DNA from 3 places in the Pseudarthrobacter sp. NPDC092202 genome. Region 1 is predicted to be linked to each of the others. Evidence: predicted binding sites of a transcription regulator. Region 1 holds the regulator's gene; each other region holds the start of a gene.

Region 1 (7,554 bases):
CAACAAAGCCGACGCCGCCGATCCCTTCGTGGTGGAGCGGCTTAGGCAGCGCGAGCCGCGGCACGTCGTGGTGTCCGCCCGCACGGGTGAAGGCATTGCGGAGCTGCTCAAGGCGATCAGTGACGCCATTCCCAGGCCAGGCGTCAAGCTGGAGCTGCTCATCCCGTACGATCGCGGAGACCTGCTCAGTAAACTCCACGAGTCTGACGCCGAGATCATCAGCGTGGACCACGTGGAGGAAGGCACCCGGGCCGTGGTGATGGTCCGGGAAGGCTTTGCGGCCGAACTGGAACCCTTCGTCAGCAATGACTGACGTCGTGGCCCCGGAAGCCACGGAGACGGCCGGCGAGCAGTTCGTGATCGAACTGCTCGACCGGGCCGTTGCAGGCATGGGCGGACAAAGCCGTGAGGGCCAGCATGAGATGGCCAGGCAGGTGGCCCGTGCGCTGGGAACGGGGGACCACCTCCTGGTCCAGGCAGGCACGGGCACCGGCAAGTCGCTGGCCTACCTGATACCCCTCATCGCCCACGCCCTGAAAAGCAACAAGCCCGCCCTGGTGTCCACGGCCACGCTTGCGCTCCAGACGCAGATCGTTGGCCGGGACCTGCCCCGGCTGCTCAAGGCCATCACTCCCGCCCTGGACAGGCCGGTCAAGGTGGCGCTGGTCAAGGGGCGGTCCAACTATGTCTGCCGGCACAAGCTGGAAGGCGGCTTCCCCAGCGAGGAACCCGCGGAAGGCCAGCTGTTCAGCCTGGGCGAGGACACCAGTGTGCCGCACTTCGCGGCCTCCGTTGGCGGCCCTTCGTCCCAGCTCGGCAAGGAAGTGGTACGCCTGCGGGAGTGGGCGGAGAAGACCGCCACTGGCGACCGCGACGAGCTGCTGCCGGGCGTTACGGACCGCGCCTGGCGCCAGGTGTCCGTGACCTCCATGGAGTGCCTCGGCGCCCAAAAGTGCCCCATGGCAGCAGAGTGCTTCAGTGAACTTGCCCGGCAGGACGCTGCGGAGGCGGACGTCGTGGTCACGAACCATGCGATGCTCGCCGTCAGCGCCTTTGAGGGGCTTGCGGTCCTGCCCGAGTACGACGTCGTGGTGGTGGACGAGGCGCACGAACTCCAGGACCGGGTCACCGGGGCGGTCTCCGGCCAGTTGTCCGTGGCCATGGTCCATGCGGCTGCCGCCGGCGCCCGCAAGCACACCGCCATCACCGTTGACGCGCTCAACGCCGCGGCCGCCAACCTGGAACTTGCCCTTGCCGGCGTGCCCAACGGACTGCTGCCCAACGGGCTGAATGACGAACAGCTGGACTGCGTGGACCAGCTGCGTGATGCCTGCCGGGCCGCCCTCTCGGATTCGAAGGGGGACGGCAATGCCACGCCCGACGGCGGGAGGCAGCTTGCGCGGTCCCGCCTGATGCTCATCCTGGAACTTTGCGAACGGCTCCTCGCTGCCCGGGAGAACCGCGAAGTGGTGTGGTTTTCCCGCGCCAGCGCCTTTGATCCCGCGCAGGGATTTTCCCAGCCGGATGAGACGGCGCCGGCTTTGATCAACATTGCGCCGCTGTCCGTGGCCGGGCGGCTGCGGGAAGGCCTGTTCTCCGGGCACACCGTTGTACTTACTTCTGCCACGCTGGCCATTGGTTCAGCGTTTGAGCCTGCCGCCGGCGGGCTGGGACTCGTGGGCGAGGGTGCCCCCCGCTGGAAAGGCGTGGACGTGGGGTCGCCCTTCGACTACCCCAAGCAGGGCATCCTCTACGTTGCCGGGCACCTGCCGAAGCCCGGAAGGGGCGCATCCCCGGAAGCACTGGACGAACTCGAGGCGCTCATCCGCGCTTCCGGCGGCGGCGCACTGTGCCTGTTTTCCTCCCGGCGCGCCGCAGAGGAAGCCGCCGAAGCCCTCCGCCCCAAGCTGGACATGACGGTCCTCTGCCAGGGCGATTCCACCATGACCGCCTTGGTCAAGCAGTTCGCCGACGAGCCCGATACCTGCCTGTTCGGAACCATGTCCCTGTGGCAGGGCGTGGATGTCCCTGGCGGGTCCTGCCGCCTTGTGGTGATAGACCGGATTCCCTTTCCGCGGCCGGACGATCCCCTCATGACGGCGCGCTCCCGGGCCGTGGCACAGGCTGGCGGCAACGGCTTCATGTCGGTTTCGGCCACCCATGCCGCCATCCGGCTCGCCCAGGGCGCAGGCCGGTTGATCCGCTCCACGGGGGACAAGGGAGTGGTGGCTGTGCTTGACTCACGGCTTGCCACCGAGCGCTACGCAGGGTTCCTCCGGGGAGCGCTGCCGCCGTTCTGGTCCACAACGGACCGGAAGACGGCAATCGCGGCCCTGGAGAGGCTGGCGGGCGAGAACGCCTGATGCCCAGGCCGGGGCAGTGTTTGGCTGGGCGGAGTGTTTGACCCTGCGCAGGCCTAAACACTGCCCGGGCCTGCTACCCAGCGGGGAACCTGGCTACAGGGACCGGAGCACTGACACGACCTTGCCCATGATGGTGGCGTGGTCTCCGAGGATGGGCTCGTACTGGGTGTTCTGGGGGAGCAGCCACGTGTGACCGTCACGCTGCCGGAATGTCTTGACAGTGGCCTCATCGTCGAGGAGGGCAGCGACGATATCGCCGTTGGCTGCATCCGCCTGGCGGCGCACCACAACCCAGTCGCCATCACAGATGGCCGCGTCCACCATGGAATCCCCGGCCACCCGGAGCATAAACAGTTCGCCCTGGCCCACCAGCTGCCGGGGGAGCGGCATAACGTCCTCCACCTGCTGGTCCGCCAGGATGGGACCACCGGCTGCGATGCGGCCAACAAGGGGAACCATCGCAGTGTCAAGGGCAGTGGGCAGCTCCGTGACAGTGGCGCCGCCGCTGGGGGGCACTGCTGATGGCTGGCTGGCGGGTTTGGCCGCACCACCGTCCAAAGTCAGGGGCATCAGGACCTCCATGGCGCGCGGACGCTTCGGGTCACGGCGCAGATAGCCCAGTTTTTCCAGCTGGGACAGCTGGTGGGTGACGCTGGAAAGGCTGGCCAGGCCCACGGTATCTCCGATTTCCCGCATGGACGGGGGGTAGCCGTTCACATTGACGGAACGCTGGATCGTTTCCAGGATCTTCTTCTGCCGTGGCGTCAGGCCCTTGGCGGTCCTCTTCGGTTGCGCGGTTGCCCTGCCCCCGGCGGCTGCTGCTGCCATATTCGCCAATGCCTTTCGGTGTCCGCCGGGCCTCTCCACGGCAAGGCCCTGGACGATCCCGCCCCATAATGTCAGACCCTGCTGATCGACTGTCCGGGTGGTTGTTCTTTCGTTCAAAACTAGGCCAGCCACACTGCTTTTTCAAACATTTGTTCTAGCGAGTCTCGACAATGTTCGTTGATAGGTGCTAAAACAGAAGAAGCAAAGTTCGAACATATGTTCTACTGCGAACGCCGGCCATTCGAAAGTGGCACCGGAAAGCCCTAGGGGGCGTCGGAGCAGAACATCCGGGCAGCACAGTATGGTCCAGGAGGGCTCAGTTCATGTCAGCTACATCTGTTTCGCGGGGTTCACGTCCACAGCTGCTCTCTGTGCAGCACCTTCTGTCCCGGCCTGAAGAGCGGCAGCCGGAACGGCCGGCCCCCCTTCCGCCCCTGCGGCTGACCCGGCGCGGCCGCATCGTGCTGATCGGTATTCCCCTGGTTCTTCTGGCCGCCCTGCTGCTCTCGCTGGCAGGCTTCTTCAACTCCCCGGCAAAAGCCTCCGACTCAGACGCGGAGCTCCAGACGACCTCCGCGGTCACCGTGACGGTCCAGCCCGGCCAGTCGCTGTGGGGGATCGCAGCCGCCGTGGCGCCTGATCGCGACGCACGCGATGTTGTGGCCGACATCGTGCAGCTCAACAACCTCTCCGCAGGCGCAGTCTTCCCCGGCCAGCAGTTGTTCGTTCCCGCCGGCTGAGCTGCCATAGCCGGCAGCAAGGGTCCGGACCAGCGGGGGCTGCTCCATGGAATGGGCCGGGGGCGCATGCCGAGGGCGAACAGGAACCCGTCACATTTTCCGCCCTCCGGCACGGGCACTAAACTGTTCAGGTGAATGACCAGCTAGAACGCCTGAACCGGCTTCCCCTCCGCAGCAACCTCCGCGGGCTTACCCCTTACGGTGCGCCCCAGCTGGACGTCCCCATCCTCCTGAACGTCAACGAAAACACCCATGGTGTTCCGGCGGACGTAAGGGCGGCCATCAGTGCGGCAGTCACCGAAGCCGCCGCGGGCCTGAACCGCTACCCGGACCGGGAGTTCACGGAACTGCGCAAAGCGCTGGCGGAATACCTGGGCCACGGCCTCGATGAGACCAACCTCTGGGCTGCGAACGGCTCAAACGAGGTACTCCAGCAGATCCTCCAGGCATTCGGCGGTCCCGGACGCTCAGCGCTCGGCTTTCCGCCCACGTACTCGATGTATCCGCTGCTGGCCAGCGGAACGGACACTGAATACATCGTCGGAGAGCGCGCCGAAGGCTACGGCCTCAGCGCTGAATCGGCAGCGCGGCAGGTCAAGGAACTGCAGCCCAACATCGTCTTCCTCTGTTCGCCCAACAACCCCACGGGGACCGGGCTGGGGCTGGATGTCGTGGAGGCCGTGTACGAGGCAGGCGAAGCAAGCCAGACCATCGTCATTGTGGATGAGGCATACCACGAGTTCGCACACGACGGGACGCCCAGCGCACTGACGTTGCTGCCCGGCCGGGAGCGGCTGATCGTGTCCAGGACCATGAGCAAGGCATTCGCGCTGGCCGGAGCCCGGCTGGGCTACATGGCTGCCGCACCCGAAGTTGCCGATGCCCTCCGCCTGGTCCGGCTGCCGTACCACCTCTCAGCCATCACGCAGGCCACTGCCCTGGCTGCCCTCCAGCACCGCGAGGCACTGATGGCGGATGTGGAAGACATCAAGAAGCAGCGGGACCGCATCGTGTCGGAGCTGACGCGGATGGGCCTGAAGCCCGCAGCGTCGGACTCCAATTACGTCTTTTTCGGCGGACTGGAGAACCCGCACCAGGTCTGGCAGGAGCTGCTGGACGCCGGAGTGCTGATCCGGGACGTGGGGATTCCCGGCCACCTCCGGGTCACGGCCGGAACTGAGACCGAAACCACAGCCTTCCTCACATCCCTGGAAAGCATCCTTGCAAGCCAGGCCACGCTTCCCGCCTAGACTGGAAGCAGCGGCGCTGGACGCCCTGAACCACCCCATCTGCCCAAAAGGACCCAAAGCATGAGTACCACCGGATCGAACGTGGCTGCGGCCCGCACTGCGCGCATGGAACGTGCCACCAGTGAGTCGTCCGTGCTCGTGGAAATCAACCTGGACGGCACCGGCACCTCGGACATCGACACGTCGGTACCTTTCTACGACCACATGCTCACGGCGCTCTGCAAGCACTCGCTGATCGACATGACCGTCAAAGCCACAGGTGACATCCACATCGATGTCCACCACACCGTGGAGGACGTAGCCATCACCTTCGGGGAGGTGCTGCGCACCGCGCTGGGAAACAAGGCCGGCATCCGCCGGTTTGGCGAGGCCACCGTTCCCCTGGACGAAGCCCTTGCGCACGCCGTCGTTGACGTTTCCGGACGTCCCTACCTGGTGCACGGGGGCGAGCCCGCCGGCCAGGAATACCACCTCATCGGCGGCCACTTCACGGGATCCCTGACCCGGCACGTCTTCGAGGCCATCACGCTGCACGCGGGTATCTGCCTGCACATGAACGTCATCGCGGGCCGCGATCCGCACCACATCGTAGAGGCCCAGTTCAAGGCGTTCGCGCGGGCGCTCCGTGCTGCCGTGGAACCTGATCCCCGTGTTGAGGGGATTCCCTCCACCAAGGGTGCGCTGTGAGCGGCCAGGTCCTTCGGGACGGTGCCATCGTCGATCCCTCCGCTTCCCACAAGCTGCCCTCGCCCGAGGGCAAGCCCACCGTCACCGTCCTGGATTACGGCTCCGGAAATGTCCGGTCCGCCGTGCGGGCGCTGGAACGGGCCGGGGCGGAAGTCATCCTGAGCTCCAAGCCCGAGGACGTCCTGAACGCCGACGGCCTGGTGGTTCCCGGAGTCGGGGCCTTCGAAACAGTGATGCGTGAGCTCAAAGCCGTGGACGGCATCCGCCTCATCGGCCGGCGGGTGGCCGGCGGCCGGCCGGTCCTGGGCATCTGCGTAGGCCTCCAGGTCCTTTTTGAAGCCGGAGTGGAGCATGGCACCGAGGCTGAAGGCATGGGTGAATGGCCCGGCAAGGTGGAACTCCTGCCGGCGGACGTGGTTCCGCACATGGGCTGGAACACCGTCAAGGTGCCCGAGGGATCGAAGCTGTTTGCCGGCGTCGAAAACGAACGCTTCTACTTCGTGCACTCCTACGGGGTCCAGGAATGGAACTTCGACGTCATTCAGCCGCGGATGGCCGCGCCCCTGGTCACATGGTCCGAACACGGCGCGCCGTTTATCGCTGCAGTCGAAAATGGCCCGCTCTGCGCCACCCAGTTCCACCCCGAGAAATCCGGTGACGCGGGCGCGCGCCTGCTGCATAACTGGGTGGATGCCCTGCGCAGGCCCTCCGCCGGCAGCCAGGCCCCCGGTGATGGGTCCTCGCCGGAAGAAGGCTCCGCCTAGATGTGGTCCGTTCTCCTGATGGGGCTCGCCGGCGTACTCGTCGGCGGCGCCCTGTCCTTCAGGCAGCAGCGCAAGCCGCTGTGGACCCAGATATCGTTTTACGTTCTTGCGGGCATGTCGCTGCTCGCCGCCTACCTGCTGACGCTGCCGGGCAACTGACCGCGGCAGGCCATCCTGCCCCCATCCTGAGGATTCAACATGAGCACTGCAACCGACCTGCCCGTTCTAGAACTGCTGCCCGCCGTCGACGTCGTCAACGGCCAGGCCGTCCGGCTGGTGCAGGGCGAAGCAGGCAGTGAGACCAGTTACGGAACGCCGCTTGAAGCGGCACTGAACTGGCAGCAGCAGGGAGCTGAGTGGGTCCACCTGGTGGACCTGGATGCAGCCTTCGGCCGCGGCTCAAATGCGGAACTGCTGCGCGAGGTGGTGGGCCGGCTGGAGATCAAGGTGGAACTGTCCGGCGGACTCCGCGACGACGAAACCCTTGAAGCGGCCCTGGATCTCGGCGTTGCCCGCGTAAACCTGGGAACCGCTGCGCTGGAAAACCCCGAATGGACCCGCCGGGCCATCGAGCGGTTTGGTGACAAGATCGCCGTCGGACTCGACGTCCGCGGAACCACCCTGGCCGGCCGCGGCTGGACAAAGGAAGGCGGAGACCTCTGGGAAGTCCTGGGCCGCCTCGAGGAAGCAGGCTGCAGCCGGTACGTGGTCACGGACGTGACAAAGGATGGCACCCTGCAGGGGCCCAACGTTGAACTCCTCCGCCAGATGGTGGAGAAAACGGGCAAGCCCGTTGTTGCCTCCGGAGGCATCTCCAGCCTCGACGACCTCAAGGTCCTGCGTTCCCTGGTGCCGCTGGGCGTTGAAGGGGCGATCGTGGGCAAGGCCCTCTATGCCGGCGCCTTCACGCTGCCCGAAGCCC
Region 2 (7,554 bases), on a different contig from region 1:
TGCGTTGAGGTTGATGTGGCCATTGTCAGCAATGTAGTCGGGCCCTGTGCCGTCAGGTCCGGACGGATGCCTTCCGGCGGCCACCACTTCCTGTTTGGACGGGTGGATGCGGATGACTTCACGGACGGCAAACGCCATGGCGCTCTGCATCCGGACTCCCAGGACGTCAAGCTTGAGCATGCCCATGGGATCCATGTCGTGCTTATCGAACTGGCTCATGGGCAGGCCCAGCCCGCTGGGCTGCACAGGGGTGCGGTCCAGGAGGGTAGCGTCGCCAAGGATGACGCCACAGGGGTGCATGGAAATGTGGCGGGGCAGCCGGTCCAGGCGTTCCGTCAGGTCAACCAGCAGGTCAAGCTGCTGGTTCCCGTCCTGGTCGCGCTGCTCCACCCGGCCGGCGAATTCCCGGAGTTCAGGTTTTTCCTGCAGTGCCTCACGGAATTTCCGCGCAGAAAAACGCCACAGCTGCTTGGCGATCTCCCCCACCTCGTCGTCGTCCATACCCAGCGCCATTCCCGCGTCCCGCACCGCACCCCTGGCCCGGTATCCGTTCTGCATGCTCATCAGGGTGACCCGCTCGGAACCGAATCTCTTGAAAATGCGGTGGTAGACGTTGTGCCGCTCCGCGCTTTCAACGTCAATATCGATGTCCGGAAGGGTGGCACGGTCCTGTGAAAGGAACCGTTCAAAGATTAGGTCGTGCTGCAAGGGGTTCACCTGGCTGACGTCAATCAGGTAGTTGACCAGGCTTGAGGCGCCTGATCCCCGGGCAGCCGCCCGCACTCCCATCTCCTGGATCATGCGTGATACCTCAGCGACGGTCAGGAAGTAAGAGGAAAACCCGAGGTTGCGGATGATGCCCAGCTCATGGTCGAGCCGGGAGAGCATCCTGTCTCCGGCAGCGCCAGCAATTCCCGGAAAGCGCCGGCTGATACCGGCCTGGCACCGCTGGACCAGTTCAACGTGGGGATCCTGGCTGATGCCTATGACTGAGGCTTCGGGCACAACCGGCTGCTTCCAGCCCATGTCAGTGACCGGATCCATCCGGCAGCGGTCGGCGAGCGCCTCTGTTTGCGCCATCAGCTGTTTCAGGTCCGCGGCACCGTATCCTGCCGCTGAAATTATCTCTTTGCCCAGCCGGAGCATTTCCGGTGAAGACTTCAGCCATCCCTGGCCGGTTGGCTGAAGCAGCGGTTCATCCGCGAGTTCAGGCAGGGATTTCAGGGTGCGGGCTGAGTCGAGAACATCGGCGGTGGGGGCACCGTCGGCTGCGCAGTACCTGACGGCGTTGGTCAGGACAGCAGGAACATGATGCTCTTCGGCAAGCCTGAGCATCCGGACGGCGTGGGCTGTGCTCAACGGCTTTCCCGGTGCGCTGAGCTGGGACACGATCTCGGCCACCAGCGAGCCTGCGGGCATGGCCTCCAGCCACTGTTTGAAAAGGGTGCGCGGGCGAAGGTAGCGGCGCCCTCCCATGGCCCGTCCGACGTCGGAATCAGGCCCGATCAGGACCGTCAACACCGGTTTGAGGGTTTGGGGATCAAGGGTGCGGGAAGCCAGCTCAGCCCGGGTGACGGCCACGGGGACTGCTCCCCCGGCTTTCCCCGTGGTGCGGGCGTGGGCGTCGGAAATCAGTCTGCAGAGGGCACGGTAGCCTGCCCCGTTGTTGTGTCCCCTGGCCAGCACCACAACCCTTCCAGCCAGCTGCGTGCGGTGGTCGCCGTCGTCGTCGAAAACGGCAAGGTCAACCCCAACGATGGGGTCGATGCCTGCTGCCATGCATGCCTTGAGGTGTTTGATGGTTCCGTACAGACCGTCCCTGTCCGTGCAGGCGAGCGCGGTTGCGCCGTCAGCGGCCGCGGCCTGCGCCAGTTCCTCGGGCCACGAGACGCCGTAATGGGCACTGAAAGCGGTGGAGACGTGAAGATGGGTGAAACTCATGCTGTCCTGGGCCGGAGTGCGTCATGGATGCGCAGGAGCCGCCAGCGGCCGCTGCGGATATGCCTGGTGAGGTCAAGGGTCAGGGGTTCTTCCGGCGCTTCAGAACCTCGCCCCGGATTGGATGGAAGGACTTGGACGCGCCAGATCTCATGGTCCACCACTCCGGGTCCGCTGCCCAGCGGCGCGCGGCTTTCTTCGGCCCACCATTGCCTGCGTTCGTACCAGCGCACGGGTTCAGTGCAGACGGTATAGGACCGGCCTGCCCACAGCAGGCTGCTTGGTTCGCCGTCCGCAGCGCACTGGACATCCACGGATTCGCTGAACATACCCATGGCGCCTCCCCGGCTGGATAGAACTGGAAATTTTCGAACACATATTCGAATAACATCAGTCTACCCCTGCCCGGAACGGGAGCATAGATGGGCCACGGGAGTGACAAGAAGATTGGCCGGCAAGGGTGGACGGACCGATCGCCAGGGAGCAGGATTGTGCCATGAAAACCCAAGACGCACTTCTGAAGCAGGCAAGCATCACAACCCAGGACTCCACGGTGGTGGCCACGTTCGATATAGACGGCTCCATCCCGGATTCCGGTGCTTACGTGGTGGGGCTGGTGGGGGCTACGCCCGACTATTCCTCGGAGCGGAGGCTGTGTATTGAGTTCATGAACGGGAAGGCCATTGCCTTCTATTCCTTCAACCGGGAACAGGGGGTCGAGGAAGACTACGACCTCTCGGGTGTGAGCCATTCAGGGAACAGCATCACCGGGAGCTTTCCCCTTGCTGCCCTGAACGGGCTGGGCAAGGGACACCTCATGTCAGCCTTCAGCGAGGCGGAGGGCAGGGAGTACCAGCACGGGGTCCCCGTGGAGGAAAACCTGTAAGCAGGGCCTGAACCGCGGCAGATCAGCTGTTCTCTTTGTGGACCTTCAGTTCCAGTTCAATAAAGCCGGAGATCATGGCCCGGTACGTGGACTCAACGATGTCCGGGTCAATGTCCTTCTTTTCCGCGGCTGAGCGGACATGCTCAATGATCCGCTCCACCCGGCCGGGCGCACGGACCTCGGCGTCGTCGCCCTTGAGCGTCCCGGCAATACGGATCAGCCGTTCGCGGCGGGCGATGAGGGTGACGATCTGTTCATCCACTTCGTCAACAGCAACCCGGACGGCAGCGAGCTGTTCCTTGTCGGCCAAAGCATCTCTATCGTTTCCTTGAATTGTCGCCATCGTCTGACAGTATCGAAGCATGCAGCCAAGAGTCGACTTCATTTCGCTGGGCGTCCGCAGTGTTGCCGCGTCCCGGGCCTTCTACGTTGACGGGCTTGGCTGGCCCGTCCACCGCGAGGTTCCCGGTGACGTGGTGTTCATCCAGGTGAATCACGGGCTGGTGCTGTCGCTGTGGGACGTGCGCCAGATGCAGGCAGATGCCGGCGTCACGGCATCCGGAGCTGTCCCCTGCATCACGTTGAGCCACAATCTTCCCGGTACTGAGGACGTGGACCGCGTTATGGAGGAGGCCGCCGCCGCTGGGGCGGAGATCATCTCCGAGCCCATCACCCAGCCCTGGGGCGGTTACAGCGGCTACTTCGCGGACCCGGACGGATTCCGCTGGGAGGTGGCCTACAACCCCACCTGGGCAGTGGACGACGACGGTGCGGTCACCGTTTAGTCGCTTCGCCCGGCTTGGTCCGGGCTGCTTGAGGGCCTGCTGCTAGAAAAGGGCTTCCACGGGTTGAATCAGTTCGGGCCCGTTGTTCCTGACGTTGCCGATTTCTTTCCCTACGGATTCCACGTGCCAGTCAGCGGCCACGTCCTTGACCCCCGCCCGTACCAGGTCCACAAGTCCTGCCGGATCATCGGCCTGGGGGTCAAGCCAGGCCTGCATGGTGGCTTTGTCCATGGGCAGGGGGACCCGGTCATGGAGTGCCGTTAGTTTTCCAAACACGGTGGACTCACTGCCAGGCGGGGGCGTGTCAGTGGTCAGGATGGACGTTGAGAGCAGCCACCCGCCAGGCTCCCCTGCCGGCCAGGAGGGATCCTTCCACCACTCATAGAGCCCCGCGAACGCCAGGCCGTGGCCAGCGGCCGGGTGCACGTAGTAGGGCTGCTTGGACTTACCCGGGCCCTGCTTCCACTCGTAGTAGCCGTCTGCCGGGACAGCGCAGCGGCGGGACTGGATGGCTTTCCGGAACGCCGGCTTTTCAAGGACGGACTCGCTGCGGGCATTGATCATCCGGGAGCCGATGCCGGGGTCCTTGGCCCATGACGGGACCAGCCCCCAGCGGGCCACATGGAGCTGGCGGACGTGCCTGTTTCCGGATTCGCCGTCCACCAGGCGTTCAAGGACGATCGGGACGTCGTCTGTCGGTGCCACATTCCACGACGGCGGGATGCTGACTTCGTCCTCAAGCTCGGCGTCGAACTCGGCAAGGAGGTCCCCCACGGCGCGTGCCATTACGTAACGTCCACACATGGATCCAGCATGCCATCGCAGGCAGGAGCTGTCATCCGAGGGAGCCGGCAGGGCTCGGAAGTGGGGAATAGCGGACTGCACGCTACCGTTACAGGAACGAAACCGTTATCAAGCACAGAGGAGAGCTCCGTGGACTTCACTCCCGAATCCGGCACCATCACCATGTTTTCGACCACCTGGTGCGGCTACTGCAACCGCCTGAAGAAGCAGCTTGACGCCCAGGGCATTGGCTACACCGAGATCAACATCGAGGAAGTGGAAGGCACCGCCGAACTCGTGGAGCAGCTGAACGGCGGAAACCAGACCGTCCCCACCGTCCTCTTCCCGGACGGCACCGCCGCAACGAACCCTTCCGCTGCCGAGGTCAAGCAGCGCCTCGCAGCCTAGCCGGTACCCCACCCCGGCCGGCACACCCGGCACACGAACCGGGGCTCCGGGCCTGGGACGAACGGAGCGGGACCAACATTTCCCAATGTTGGTCCCGTTTGCTGTGCCCGGCAGCAACCAGCCGGGTCATGCCCCCAGGCTGCTGAACGAAGCGGTTCTCAGTGGCGCATGGCCGGCATAAACGGAAAGCAGGGCTTCCTCCACCGCTGCGACGTCCACGCCAGGCACCAAATCGTCCACCGCCCCTGCCGTGGCAGGATCCCAGTCAAGCCCCAGGGCAGCGTAGCTGTCGGTCAACACTTTGCGGATCGGCGCCGAGTTTTCCACCACGATCACCGAACTGAACAGCCACCCGCCGGCCACCACCCGCTGCGCGGTGCCCACGAGTTTGATCCGATGGGCGCCGTCAGAGGGATCCGTACCGTGCACACTGAACTCGCCGGGGCAGTATTCCCCGGGAATCTCGCCCACAGCCGCCCGCACGCCCACCCGGCGCAGGGCGTCCGCAAACAGTTCCCCGAAATATCCGAACCTGGTCTTGGAGCCGGCGATGGCGTCCGCGTCCGGTTCAATATGGTCCACCACCAGGGTTCCCTCGTGATACGCGGCCGCCCGCCCTCCTGCCCGGCGGACCAAGGGTTCGAAGCCATGGGCACGGCAGGCCCGGGCGGCGGCCTCGAATCCCGGCAGGCGGGTGTCACGCTGGCCGAACGCCACCGTGGGGGCGGGCCGGTACAGCCGCAGCGTGGGGCCAATGTCTCCGCTTTTGGCCCTGGCCAGCAGTTCCAGGCCGAACTCCAGGTCCCGGCCGGCGCCCAGCGTCTGTTCCTGCCGCACCACCGTCAGCGCGCGGGGCCGCGGACCGCCGTCGTTCATATTGCTAAGCTCCCTTATGGTCATACTGCAATTCCTCGTTGTCGCCGCCGCCTTCGCCGCGATCGACGCCGTCTGGCTCAAACTGATGAACCCCTTTTACCGCAGCCATATTGGCGAGCTGCTGGCGGACAAACCACACTTAGGTTACGCCGTGGCGTTCTACGTCATTTACATCGCCGGGATTGTGTTCTTTGCACTGCGGCCCGCGCTCGACGGCGGCAGCTGGCTCACGGCCCTGGGCTATGGTGCGGCCCTGGGCGCCTTCGCCTACGCCACCTACGACCTCACCAACGCGGCCACCCTGAAGGTATGGCCGCTGCAGCTGATCGTCGTGGACATGCTGTGGGGCGCTGTGCTGACCGGCCTGTCAACACTTGCAGGCTGGCTGGTTTTCCACACCCGGACCTAACGCTGGCGCCAAGGCCGCCCCGGCAGTGCCCAGGCAGCGGCTGCACCCGGGGCACTGCCGCTTCAGAGCCCGCGGCGGCCTGCCCACATCCCGTGCAGCAGCGGGACCGCAGAACCTGCCATGAGGATGCCGCCGAGGACGGCGTCGTCAGCCCGCACGATGGCGCCGGCGATGAGCAGGGCGGCAAACACCAGGGCAGAAGCAGAGCGCCGGTTGGTGCGGTCCAGCCGGGCGATCTGCCGTTCAAGACGGGGGTTGGCAACAGCGAGGGAGCCTTCCTCAAGCCGTCCGGCCAGTGCGTCCAGCCGCTTAGGCAGGCGCAGCGCGGTCGCTGCGGCGTCGAGGGCCTGCTGGGCCACGTCCTCCACAATGTTGCCGCGCTCGTCGCGCAGAAGCCTGGCCGCGTACGGTTCCACGGAATCCCACAGGTTGAAGCGCTCATCGAGCGAGCTGCACACCCCGGAGGTCAGCGACATCGCCCGGATGATGAGCAGGAAATTCTCCGGAAGCTGGAACGGCAGCGAGCGGACCACGTCGCCGAACTCCACCGCGAAGTCGCGGAACTCCCTCGGATCCACTTCCCGGAGCTCGGCGAACCCCATGCCGCCGAAGCGGGCGAAAAGGTGCGTCATGGCTCGCTCCATCTCCACGGTGTCGGCTGACGGCGCCAGCACGCCGACGTCGTCGATCGCCGCCACCAGGCCCCTGCCGTCGCGCGCGGCGGCCGCTATCAGCAGCTTCCTGAGTCCAGCTCGGGTGGAGGAGGTAATTTCGCCCATCATGCCGAAATCGATGAATGTCAGCTTCCAGGGGCGGTCCCCCGCCGCTGCGGCCACGGGTGTGACGAAGATGTTTCCCGGGTGCGGGTCGGCGTGGAAGAAGCCGTTGGTGAACATCTGGTCGAACATGACCGAGGCGAACACCGGGGCCACCTCGGCCGGATCAATGCCGGCTGCCCGGAGCGCCCCGGCCTCCGTGATCTTGATGGCCGTAACGTCTTCGAGGGTGAGCACGCGGCGGGTGCTCCGCTCCCAGGCAACGCCCGGCACGCTGACCCTTCCGTCGCCGGAAAAGTCGACGGCGAAGCGTTCCGAATTTGCGGCCTCGTGCAGGTAGTCGATCTCCTCGAAGCTTGTCTGCGCAAATTCCTCCACCAGGGCCGGCATATTGGCGCGGCTGGACACCAGCCGGATCCGGCTGAGCCAGCTGCCCACCTTCCGCAGGGCGGCAAGGTCGACGTCGACAATCGCGTCGATGCCCGGACGCTGCACCTTGAGCACCACGTCGGAGAACCCGGTGTCGCCCGCATCAGTGGAACGAAGGCGTGCCCGGTGCGCCTGGCCCAGTGACGCGGCGGCGATCGGCGCCTCCTCCACGAACGCGAACACCTGTTCAAGCGGAGCGCCCAGCTCCTCCTCTGCCAAGGCGCGGATCGAAGGAAACGGAACCGGCGGCACCTCGTCCTGGAG
Region 3 (7,554 bases), on a different contig from region 1:
CTGGTGCACACGACGCCACTTGCAGCCCGGAGGGACCGTGCTTCACGCTCGTGATGTGCCGGGGCGGGCATATGTACCAACACCCATGTTTTGCGTCCGGCGTTGGCCGCGAATTCCATTTCATCCGGTGCGCCCATGGCGATGAGCCCGTCCACAAGGGTTACTGCGTCTTCTGGTTCCGCTTCACCTGCCTGTTCCCACGCCCCCAGGAGGCTGCCCAGCCTGCGTCGGGCGTGGGCACCGGCATAGGGCCAGGAGCCGTCGACGGGGAACACGTCGACGGCGGCTCCCAGCGTTTTCAGCCCCTGCACCAGCCTGGCGTTGTAGATGTTCCCACCGGAATGATGGTGGATGTTGCCGGGAACCAGCAGCCGGATGCGGTCCACTGGATCAGGTTGCTGGAAGGTCCAGCGTGTAGGTGGCCCAGGCGTCCGGGTTTTCGCGCAGGGTGACGTCGATCCCGGTGAGCTGGCCGCCGTCGGGATCATCCTTCAGCTTTTCAGCAACAAACTGCGCGATGTATTCCGCAAGCGCCTCCGTGGTGCTGAGCTTCCCGGCGAAATCCGGGTGCTCGTCCAGGTTCCGGTAGTTCAGGCCTGCCAGCACCTCCTCGATCATGGTGCCCGCAGCACCGATGTCCAGGACGATCGCGTCCTCGTTGAGCGTCCGACGGCGGAAGGACACCTCGGCGACGAAGGTTGCCCCATGCAGGGCCTGGGCGGGCCCGAAGGCCTCGCGCGGGAGGCTGTGGGCGATCATGAAGTGGCGCCGTACGGTCAGGCTGAACATGGACTACCTCTGGTTTTCTCGGTTAGGGTGCTGGGAATCTTCGTCGCCCGGGTACTCAATGACGTGGCATAGAGCTTCGAGGTTGCCGCGGGCCAGGTCCTGCACAACGCCAGGCAGCTCAGCGAACGGGGAAGTACCCGTCAGGAAGGCATCGAATACCGGATCCTTGAGAAGCGATACTGCGAGGTTCAGGCGGTCCGCGTTGGTCCTGCGGTGCCGGCGCGCTCGTGCCACCACTCCCACCTGGCTTGCCCTGATGGACAGGCGCCGGGCGTGGAAGTCCTCACCCAGCGGCACGGTTACCTGGCGGTTCGCGTACCAGGACATTTCGATGACGTCCCCTTCGTCGCCCGCAAGCTGCAGGCTGCGCTCCAAGCCTTCCTGGGAGGCGGAGCAGTGGAACACGATGTCGCAGTCGGCGAGGGCTTCATCCGGGTGGGCGAAGTCTATTCCAAGGGTGTCCGCCAGTTGCTTCCGGCCCGGGTCCAGGTCCACAAGCTGCAGGCGTTCCAGCGGAAAGGTCCTGAGCAGGGTGGCCACCATGCCGCCCACGAGGCCTGCGCCCACAACCGCGACCCGGTCACCGAGCCTCGGGCCGGCCTCCCACAGCGCATTGACTGCGGTTTCCACGGTTCCGGTCAGCACTGCCCGGCGGGACGGGACGTCGTCGGGAATTTTCGTGAGTGAACTGATGGACGCGACGTAGCGGTCCTGGTGGGGGTTGAGGCAGAACACGCGCTGCTCCGGCCATCCCTCCGGACCGTCCTCGACTACGCCCACGGACAGGTAGCCGAACTTCACCGGCCCCGGGAATTCGCCTTCCTGGTGGGGTGCCCGCATCTCGTCGGCTACCCGGGGCGGGACGGCGCCGGCATGGACCACCATCTCGGTGCCTTTGCTGATGCCGGAATAGAGGGTGCGCACCAGGGCTTCGTCTGGGCCGGGGGCGGAAAGGTCCTCGGTACGGAGTTCGCCGTGTTCCTTGGCCGTTGTCCAGTAGGCGGTTGCGTGCGTGGGACTGGTTTGATTAGTCATCTTGCTGATGAATCTAGCCCTCCCGGCGTGGACCGCAAAAGTTGGCCGCTGCCTGGTTCTGGTTCCTGGGGCTTTGGGGCTGTGCTTGGACCGTCTCCCCAACCGGTGTGTCTTGGGCCGTCTCCCCGACACTGGGCTATTGACCCGCCTGGCTGCCCCCACCGTGGCATCGCTGGATCACAAGCTGCCTTGTGCGGCGCTTTGTCAGCAAGGAATTCAGGTCAGTGCCGGATTGCGGTCCGTTATCGGGTCCCAGTCATTCATGGGGTCCCAGTTCAGAGGGTATTGGGGCAGGACGGGCGGCAGGGCGTAGAAGTCGTTCCAGAGGGGGTCGTCCACGGGTATGTCGTCCAGGTCTATGAGGCCGTCATCTTCAGGTTCCTCCGGTGGAGGTTCCGGGTATGGGAGGTCTCCGGCAGGGCAGGCACACGCGCCGGGCATGGGCGGGTAGGGCAGCATGCCGGGGACTTGCCCGTTGTGATGCTCCCCCGGTTCCAGCCGCGCCGGCATGGGCGGCATGGCAGATTCGGGCCATTGGGGTGGTTCCCAGTCCTGGTGTTCGCTTTTGTAGTTCCGGCCGGTGGGTGAGGTCCAGCCGGGTGGTTCGGTTTTGGTGGCTGGTGTTGGTGTCCAGCCGGTGGTGTGGCGGAGTTTGTGGTGTTTCGGGCAGGGCTGTCCGAGGTTGCTGATCCCGGTGGTTCCGCCGTGCTGCCAGGCCAGAAGGTGGTCTGCCTCGTTATCCAGTGAGTTGTTGTTGCAGCCGGGGAAGGGGCATTTGCCGTCCCGCATCCGCAGCCAGTTCCGCATCGCTTTGGTGACCCGGTAGCTGGTCCGCCCGATCTCCAGCGGCGCCCCGTCCCGCGGATCAACGAGGACCCGGTGGAACGAATCAGCACCGTTCGCAACCAGGTCCCTCGCCATCGACGGCGGGATGGGCCCGAAGCCGTCCAGCATGGCCGGCTCGTCGGTCAGGCCCATCAGCGCGAATACCGGCACCATGACGAGCACCTGCGCCCGGACCGCCGACGACAGCCCGGCGGGATCCATCCCGGCACCCGCCCCGTCGCTGGTACCTGTGCTGTTGCCTGCAAGGACGCTGGAAATGTCTTCACACCCGCGACTGCTACCGCCATTGCTGCCGCTGGTGAGGATCGCTTCGGCGAAGTCGTCGGCCCGGATCTGGGTGAGGGTGCGGGACTCGTCGGGTCCCTGTGCGGCCCGGGCGAGGGCGTTGAGCCGGTTCCAGCCCGCCATTGCCTGATGGGCGGGGAGGTAGGCCGAGAGCCAGGCCATGCCGTCCTGGTCCGGCCTGCACTCCACCCGCCGGTCCGCCACACCCTTGGCGTGGCGCTTCTCGATCGATTCCGGGTGGTGGCGTTCGCGCCAGGTCCTGGCCTTGGCCTTGAACCGGTAAGCCGGCATCTCCCCCATCGCGGCCGCATTGACGGGCCTTGCCGTGTCGGGGTCCAGGAAGTGGGCCTCCAGGGCCGCGGCGCCTGCGGGGTCAAGACCGACTGTCTGGTTCACCATTTCCCGGGCATGGGCCCAGGAGATCGAGCCGCCCTGCAACGCGGCGAGGGTCCGGGGCAGGGACGTGGTCAGGGCGTGGGACTCGGCCAACAGGGCACCGGCGGCGCGGTCACCGATCACCAGAGCGCAGCCGACCTCGGCCACCAGGCTCCGCTCCTGCGCCGTGGCCTCATGCGGCGAGGACGGCGGACCGTTCAGCAGGCCCGTGGCGGCAGCGAGCACCTGAACCGCCTGCGCCTTCAACGCCGCCAGCTTCGCCTCGGACCGTGCCAGCCCGGCAAGAACATCCAGCGCCCCATCAACAACCCGCTGCAACGGATCATCAGCGGCGCCATCACCACCCCCGCCACCGCCGGCATCAGGCTCTGCGGCGCCACGACCGGAAACAGCCGTGCCGGAAGCAGCAGTACCGCCGCCCGCGAGCACCGCCGCAAAAGCAGCCACCGAAGCGTCAACCACCGCCTCAGCCTCCACTACCGCCCAATTGCCTTCCATGAATCCATCCTCATGGCAGGGTCTGACATTTAAGGGGCCCAGTGGACCCCTGCTAAAAAGAATTTTGAAAATCTTTTCAGGCCCTCTTGGGTGGCCAGCGGGAGCCCCTCCCGCCAATCTCGTTTTGGGGATGCGCGCCTTGCTCCGGTACCCTATTGAGGTTGGTGACGTGTCCGAGCGGCCGAAGGTGCAACACTCGAAATGTTGTTTGGTGTAAAAGCCAACGTGGGTTCAAATCCCACCGTCACCGCCACGTAGCGAGGCCCTGCTTTCCTGAGAACTGAGGAAGGCAGGGCCTTTTGCTTTGCGTTCAACGGGATGCACTGGCCACGGGCGCTGCCGTTCACGTGCCCACCAGCGCCGGTGAACTCCGCAGCGGGGGCAGGTATGTTTTACCGCATGGACGTCGCAGGGGGATGCCGATGAGTACCAACACGACCGCAAGGAACTACTGGCTGGCCTTGGCCGGCACGTATGGGCTGACACTGAGCGTTGCAGCAATGGCAGATTGGCCCTGGCCCCTCCTCATGGGCGGAGCCTTCATCCTCTTCGTCGTCCTCCACAGTTACCGGTACCGCCAAGTCGGCCGGAAGATTCAAGGCACGCTTGCCACGGCCAGCCCCGGTGTTGGTGTGGCAGGAAGCATTCTCGGAGCCGGGGCACTGCTTGTCCGGGGCACGCCGGTTGCCATTTGGGCCGGGCCACTCTTGGGGGTCATCGCTTTCCTGGGAATGTTCCTGTACCTCCAGCGGTTCGGTCGCTTCTACAGCCAAACGGGCACATCGGCCGACTGACCAGTTCACCCCATCCAACACCCGCGGCACCGACGCCGGACCCCTCATAAAAGTCACGGGCACTTCCCTGGCGTTGGACGACTGGGGTGCTGCGGACCCGACGGTCATCACCGGGCCGCTGCCCGCCGTCGTCGAATGGCTGCGGGCCCGGCTTTCTGCTGTCTTAGTGCCCGCCGCCCGGGGCACTTTGGGCACGGCGCACGACGACGGCCGCTATTTTCCCGGCGTGTCCGCGCCAAAGTGCCCGGGGACTGCAGGGCTGGACCCAACCCAGGTGTATTGGCGTTCCACGGCTGCGGTGCGCATCCGGTGACTTGGGCGGCGGGCTGAAAAAGCCGCGTAAGTTTTGGGTCGGCTTCCATATTTCCGCCAATTCCTGCTGGATACCATGAGTTGACCGGACAGAGCCGTCCGGTGCGATCGATGCAAAAGGACACTCATGGCTGCGGTGACGGTGGACGATATCCTTGCGGATCTCCCCCTGGGTTTCGCCACCCTGGTCCTGCGGCCGGCATCGGCCAGCCCCGCCATTGAACGGTTCCTGATCGTGGACGCCGACGATGAAGCGCCCGACGCCGCAGCCGCCTTCGTCCTGCTGATCGGCGTCCGCGGCCGGTCCGCCTTGCCGGCGCTGCGCCGGCTCCTGAAGAAGAGCCCTCCCCCGGTGGTGGCCGTGAAGGGAAGCCGCGAGGAGCTGTCCGAAGCCGAGGAACTGCTGCGCGATGCCGGTACGGGCCTGCTGCTGGTGGACCCCGGCGCGGACTGGGACCGGCTGCTGTCCATTGCAAAGGACAGGATCCAGCCGCCGAGCTACCAGCGTGAAGTGCTTACGCTGCTGGAAGAGGACCTTTTCGCCATCGCCCAAACGACGGCGAGGCTCACCTCCAGCCATGTGGTCATCGAGGACGCGGCCAACAAGGTGCTGGCGTACTCCACCGTCTCCAACGACATTGACGAACTCCGCAAGGCCTCCATCCTGGCGCGCCGCGGCCCCCGCAAATACGAGCTGCTGCTCAAGGACCTTGGCGCTTACCGCGAACTTCATGGCACCCGCTTGCCCGTCCGGGTTCCGGCCCGGCCGCAGGACGGGCTGCGCGAACGCGTGGCCATCACGCTTTTTGCCGGCGACCGCATCATGGGCTACATCTGGCTCCAGGAGACGGGTGCGGGGTTCGGGCCGGACGTCGACCATGTGTTGAAGGGTTCTGCGGCACGTACGTCCGCCGAGCTGATCCGGTACCGCAACCAGCAGTCCGTGCACATGCGGGAAGACCGCGTGGCGCGGATCCTTTCCGGCCCCGAGGAGGCCGCAGCCAGCGCACACAGTGAAAAGCTCCCGGCGGAGCGCCCGGCTGCCCTGATCCTGGTTGGCATGTCGGAGTCCGAAGCGCAGGCCGATGACGCCGCACTGAAGCACGGCGAACTCGCCAACCTGGCGTCCATCCACGCCGCCGCCTACAAAGCGTCCGCCGTGGTGGGCCAGTTCAAGGGCGACACCGCCGTCATAATTCCCGGCCTGCAGTCTGCCGCGGCCGAACCCGGGCTGCGAAGCCTCGCGGAGTCCATCATCAAGGACGCGCGGAAGCACCTGGGCATCAGCCCCTTTGCTGCTGTGGGCCCGGTGGTTCCGGACCTGCTGTCCATCCACTCGGTCACCGGCCTGACCGAGGCCCTCCTAAGCTGCGTGGGCCAGGCCGGGGATACGTCCGTAGGCACGGTGGACGACTTCGAGGGCGAAATCCTGTTCCGGGAGGCAGTCCGGAATTTCTCGACCTCCACGTTCCGCCACCGCAGCCTTTCGCGGCTGCTGAGGGAAGACGGGGAGTTGGCCGAAACCCTGCGGGCGTACTTTGACGCCTCGCTTGACGTGGCAGCCTGCGCGCGCCGGATGCAGCTGCACAAAAACACCGTTTACTACCGGATCAGCAAGGCTTCGCGCGTCACCGGGCTGGACTTCAGCAGCCCCCGCGACGCACTGGTGGCCCTGCTCCACGTCCAGGCATGGACCGGAACCACTTCCAACAAACTTTCAGGCAGGAAATGACAACAACACTCCAGGCACCGCCGCTGGGAGCGCTCCTCGAGGACATCGTCCTCCGCCACCGGCCGGAACGGGAAGCGGGCAGCGTCCCGGGGAACATCCCCCTCCTGGCAGCGGTCCCCTTCAACAGGTTCGGCATCGCCGTCGCCACCACATCCGGAGAAGTCTTCGCCGCCGGCGATGCCGCCGTGCCCTTCTCCATCCAAAGCATCTCCAAGGTTTTCACCCTTGCCATGGCACTTGGCGGTGACAGCTCAGGATCGCTGTGGCGCCGGGTCCTGCGGGAACCCTCCGGCACGCCCTTCAACTCCCTGGTCCAGCTGGAAGTGGAGCATGGCATCCCCCGGAACCCCTTCATCAATGCCGGCGCCCTGGTGGTGACGGACCACCTGATGGACAACGCGCCCGACGCCGCCACCCGGCTCCTGCAGTTCCTCACCGCACAGGCAGCCAGCAGCGGACCCTACATCGACGAGGAAGCGGCGGCCGGCGAACTGGCCAACAGCAGCCGGAACCTGGCGCTGGCCCACTTCCTGAAAAACTTCGGCAACCTCCACCAGCCGGCCGAAGCAGTGGTGGAGAACTACGTCCGCCAGTGTTCCATCATGATGACCTGCTCCGACCTGGCCAAGGCCGGCCTGTTCCTGGCACGGGCCGGACGGGGAACGCTGGGTCAAGTGCTCTCCCCCAGCGACGCAAAACGTGTCGGATCCATCATGCTGACGTGCGGCATGTACGACGCCGCAGGCGAGTTCGCCTACCGTGTTGGCCTCCCAGGGAAGAGCGGGGTGGGCGGGGGAATCCTTGTCATCGTTCCAGGCGAGTGCGCCATCTGCGTCTGGAGTCCGCGGCTGGACGCCAAAGGCAACT

The links. Region 1 encodes LexA, which represses DNA repair genes until DNA is damaged. Its sites were predicted from a motif close to TCGAACANNTGTTCGA; they were not measured.
Region 2: ACIQF4_RS05250 (DUF6504 family protein) is a predicted target of LexA. The motif match lies at 2,307-2,322, and genes of this name have one in related genera.
Region 3: ACIQF4_RS19390 (DUF222 domain-containing protein) is a predicted target of LexA. The motif match lies at 3,914-3,929, and genes of this name have one in related genera.

Annotation. Positions count from the first base shown of each region.
Region 1 covers NZ_JBIVRG010000010.1:32,768-40,321, reverse strand. The annotation lists gene hflX (GTPase HflX) at 1-313, shown strand, start outside; gene ACIQF4_RS14895 (ATP-dependent DNA helicase) at 306-2,363, shown strand; gene lexA (transcriptional repressor LexA) at 2,457-3,191, opposite strand; gene ACIQF4_RS14885 (LysM peptidoglycan-binding domain-containing protein) at 3,515-3,931, shown strand; gene ACIQF4_RS14880 (histidinol-phosphate transaminase) at 4,063-5,181, shown strand; gene hisB (imidazoleglycerol-phosphate dehydratase HisB) at 5,242-5,868, shown strand; gene hisH (imidazole glycerol phosphate synthase subunit HisH) at 5,865-6,632, shown strand; gene ACIQF4_RS14865 (hypothetical protein) at 6,633-6,791, shown strand; gene priA (bifunctional 1-(5-phosphoribosyl)-5-((5-phosphoribosylamino)methylideneamino)imidazole-4-carboxamide isomerase/phosphoribosylanthranilate isomerase PriA) at 6,831-7,554, shown strand, end outside.
Region 2 covers NZ_JBIVRG010000002.1:404,214-411,767, forward strand. The annotation lists gene ACIQF4_RS05245 (DNA polymerase III subunit alpha) at 1-1,941, opposite strand, end outside; gene ACIQF4_RS05250 (DUF6504 family protein) at 1,938-2,273, opposite strand; gene ACIQF4_RS05255 (hypothetical protein) at 2,435-2,824, shown strand; gene ACIQF4_RS05260 (chorismate mutase) at 2,847-3,167, opposite strand; gene ACIQF4_RS05265 (VOC family protein) at 3,187-3,609, shown strand; gene ACIQF4_RS05270 (SOS response-associated peptidase) at 3,652-4,413, opposite strand; gene ACIQF4_RS05275 (mycoredoxin) at 4,543-4,800, shown strand; gene ACIQF4_RS05280 (biotin/lipoate A/B protein ligase family protein) at 4,927-5,700, opposite strand; gene ACIQF4_RS05285 (DUF2177 family protein) at 5,693-6,085, shown strand; gene ACIQF4_RS05290 (ABC1 kinase family protein) at 6,148-7,554, opposite strand, start outside.
Region 3 covers NZ_JBIVRG010000018.1:52,264-59,817, reverse strand. The annotation lists gene ACIQF4_RS19405 (glycosyltransferase family 4 protein) at 1-386, opposite strand, end outside; gene ACIQF4_RS19400 (6-pyruvoyl trahydropterin synthase family protein) at 391-789, opposite strand; gene ACIQF4_RS19395 (zinc-binding alcohol dehydrogenase) at 793-1,824, opposite strand; gene ACIQF4_RS19390 (DUF222 domain-containing protein) at 2,041-3,849, opposite strand; tRNA gene ACIQF4_RS19385 (tRNA-Ser) at 4,013-4,102, shown strand; gene ACIQF4_RS19380 (hypothetical protein) at 4,272-4,643, shown strand; gene ACIQF4_RS19375 (PucR family transcriptional regulator) at 5,083-6,687, shown strand; gene ACIQF4_RS19370 (glutaminase) at 6,684-7,554, shown strand, end outside.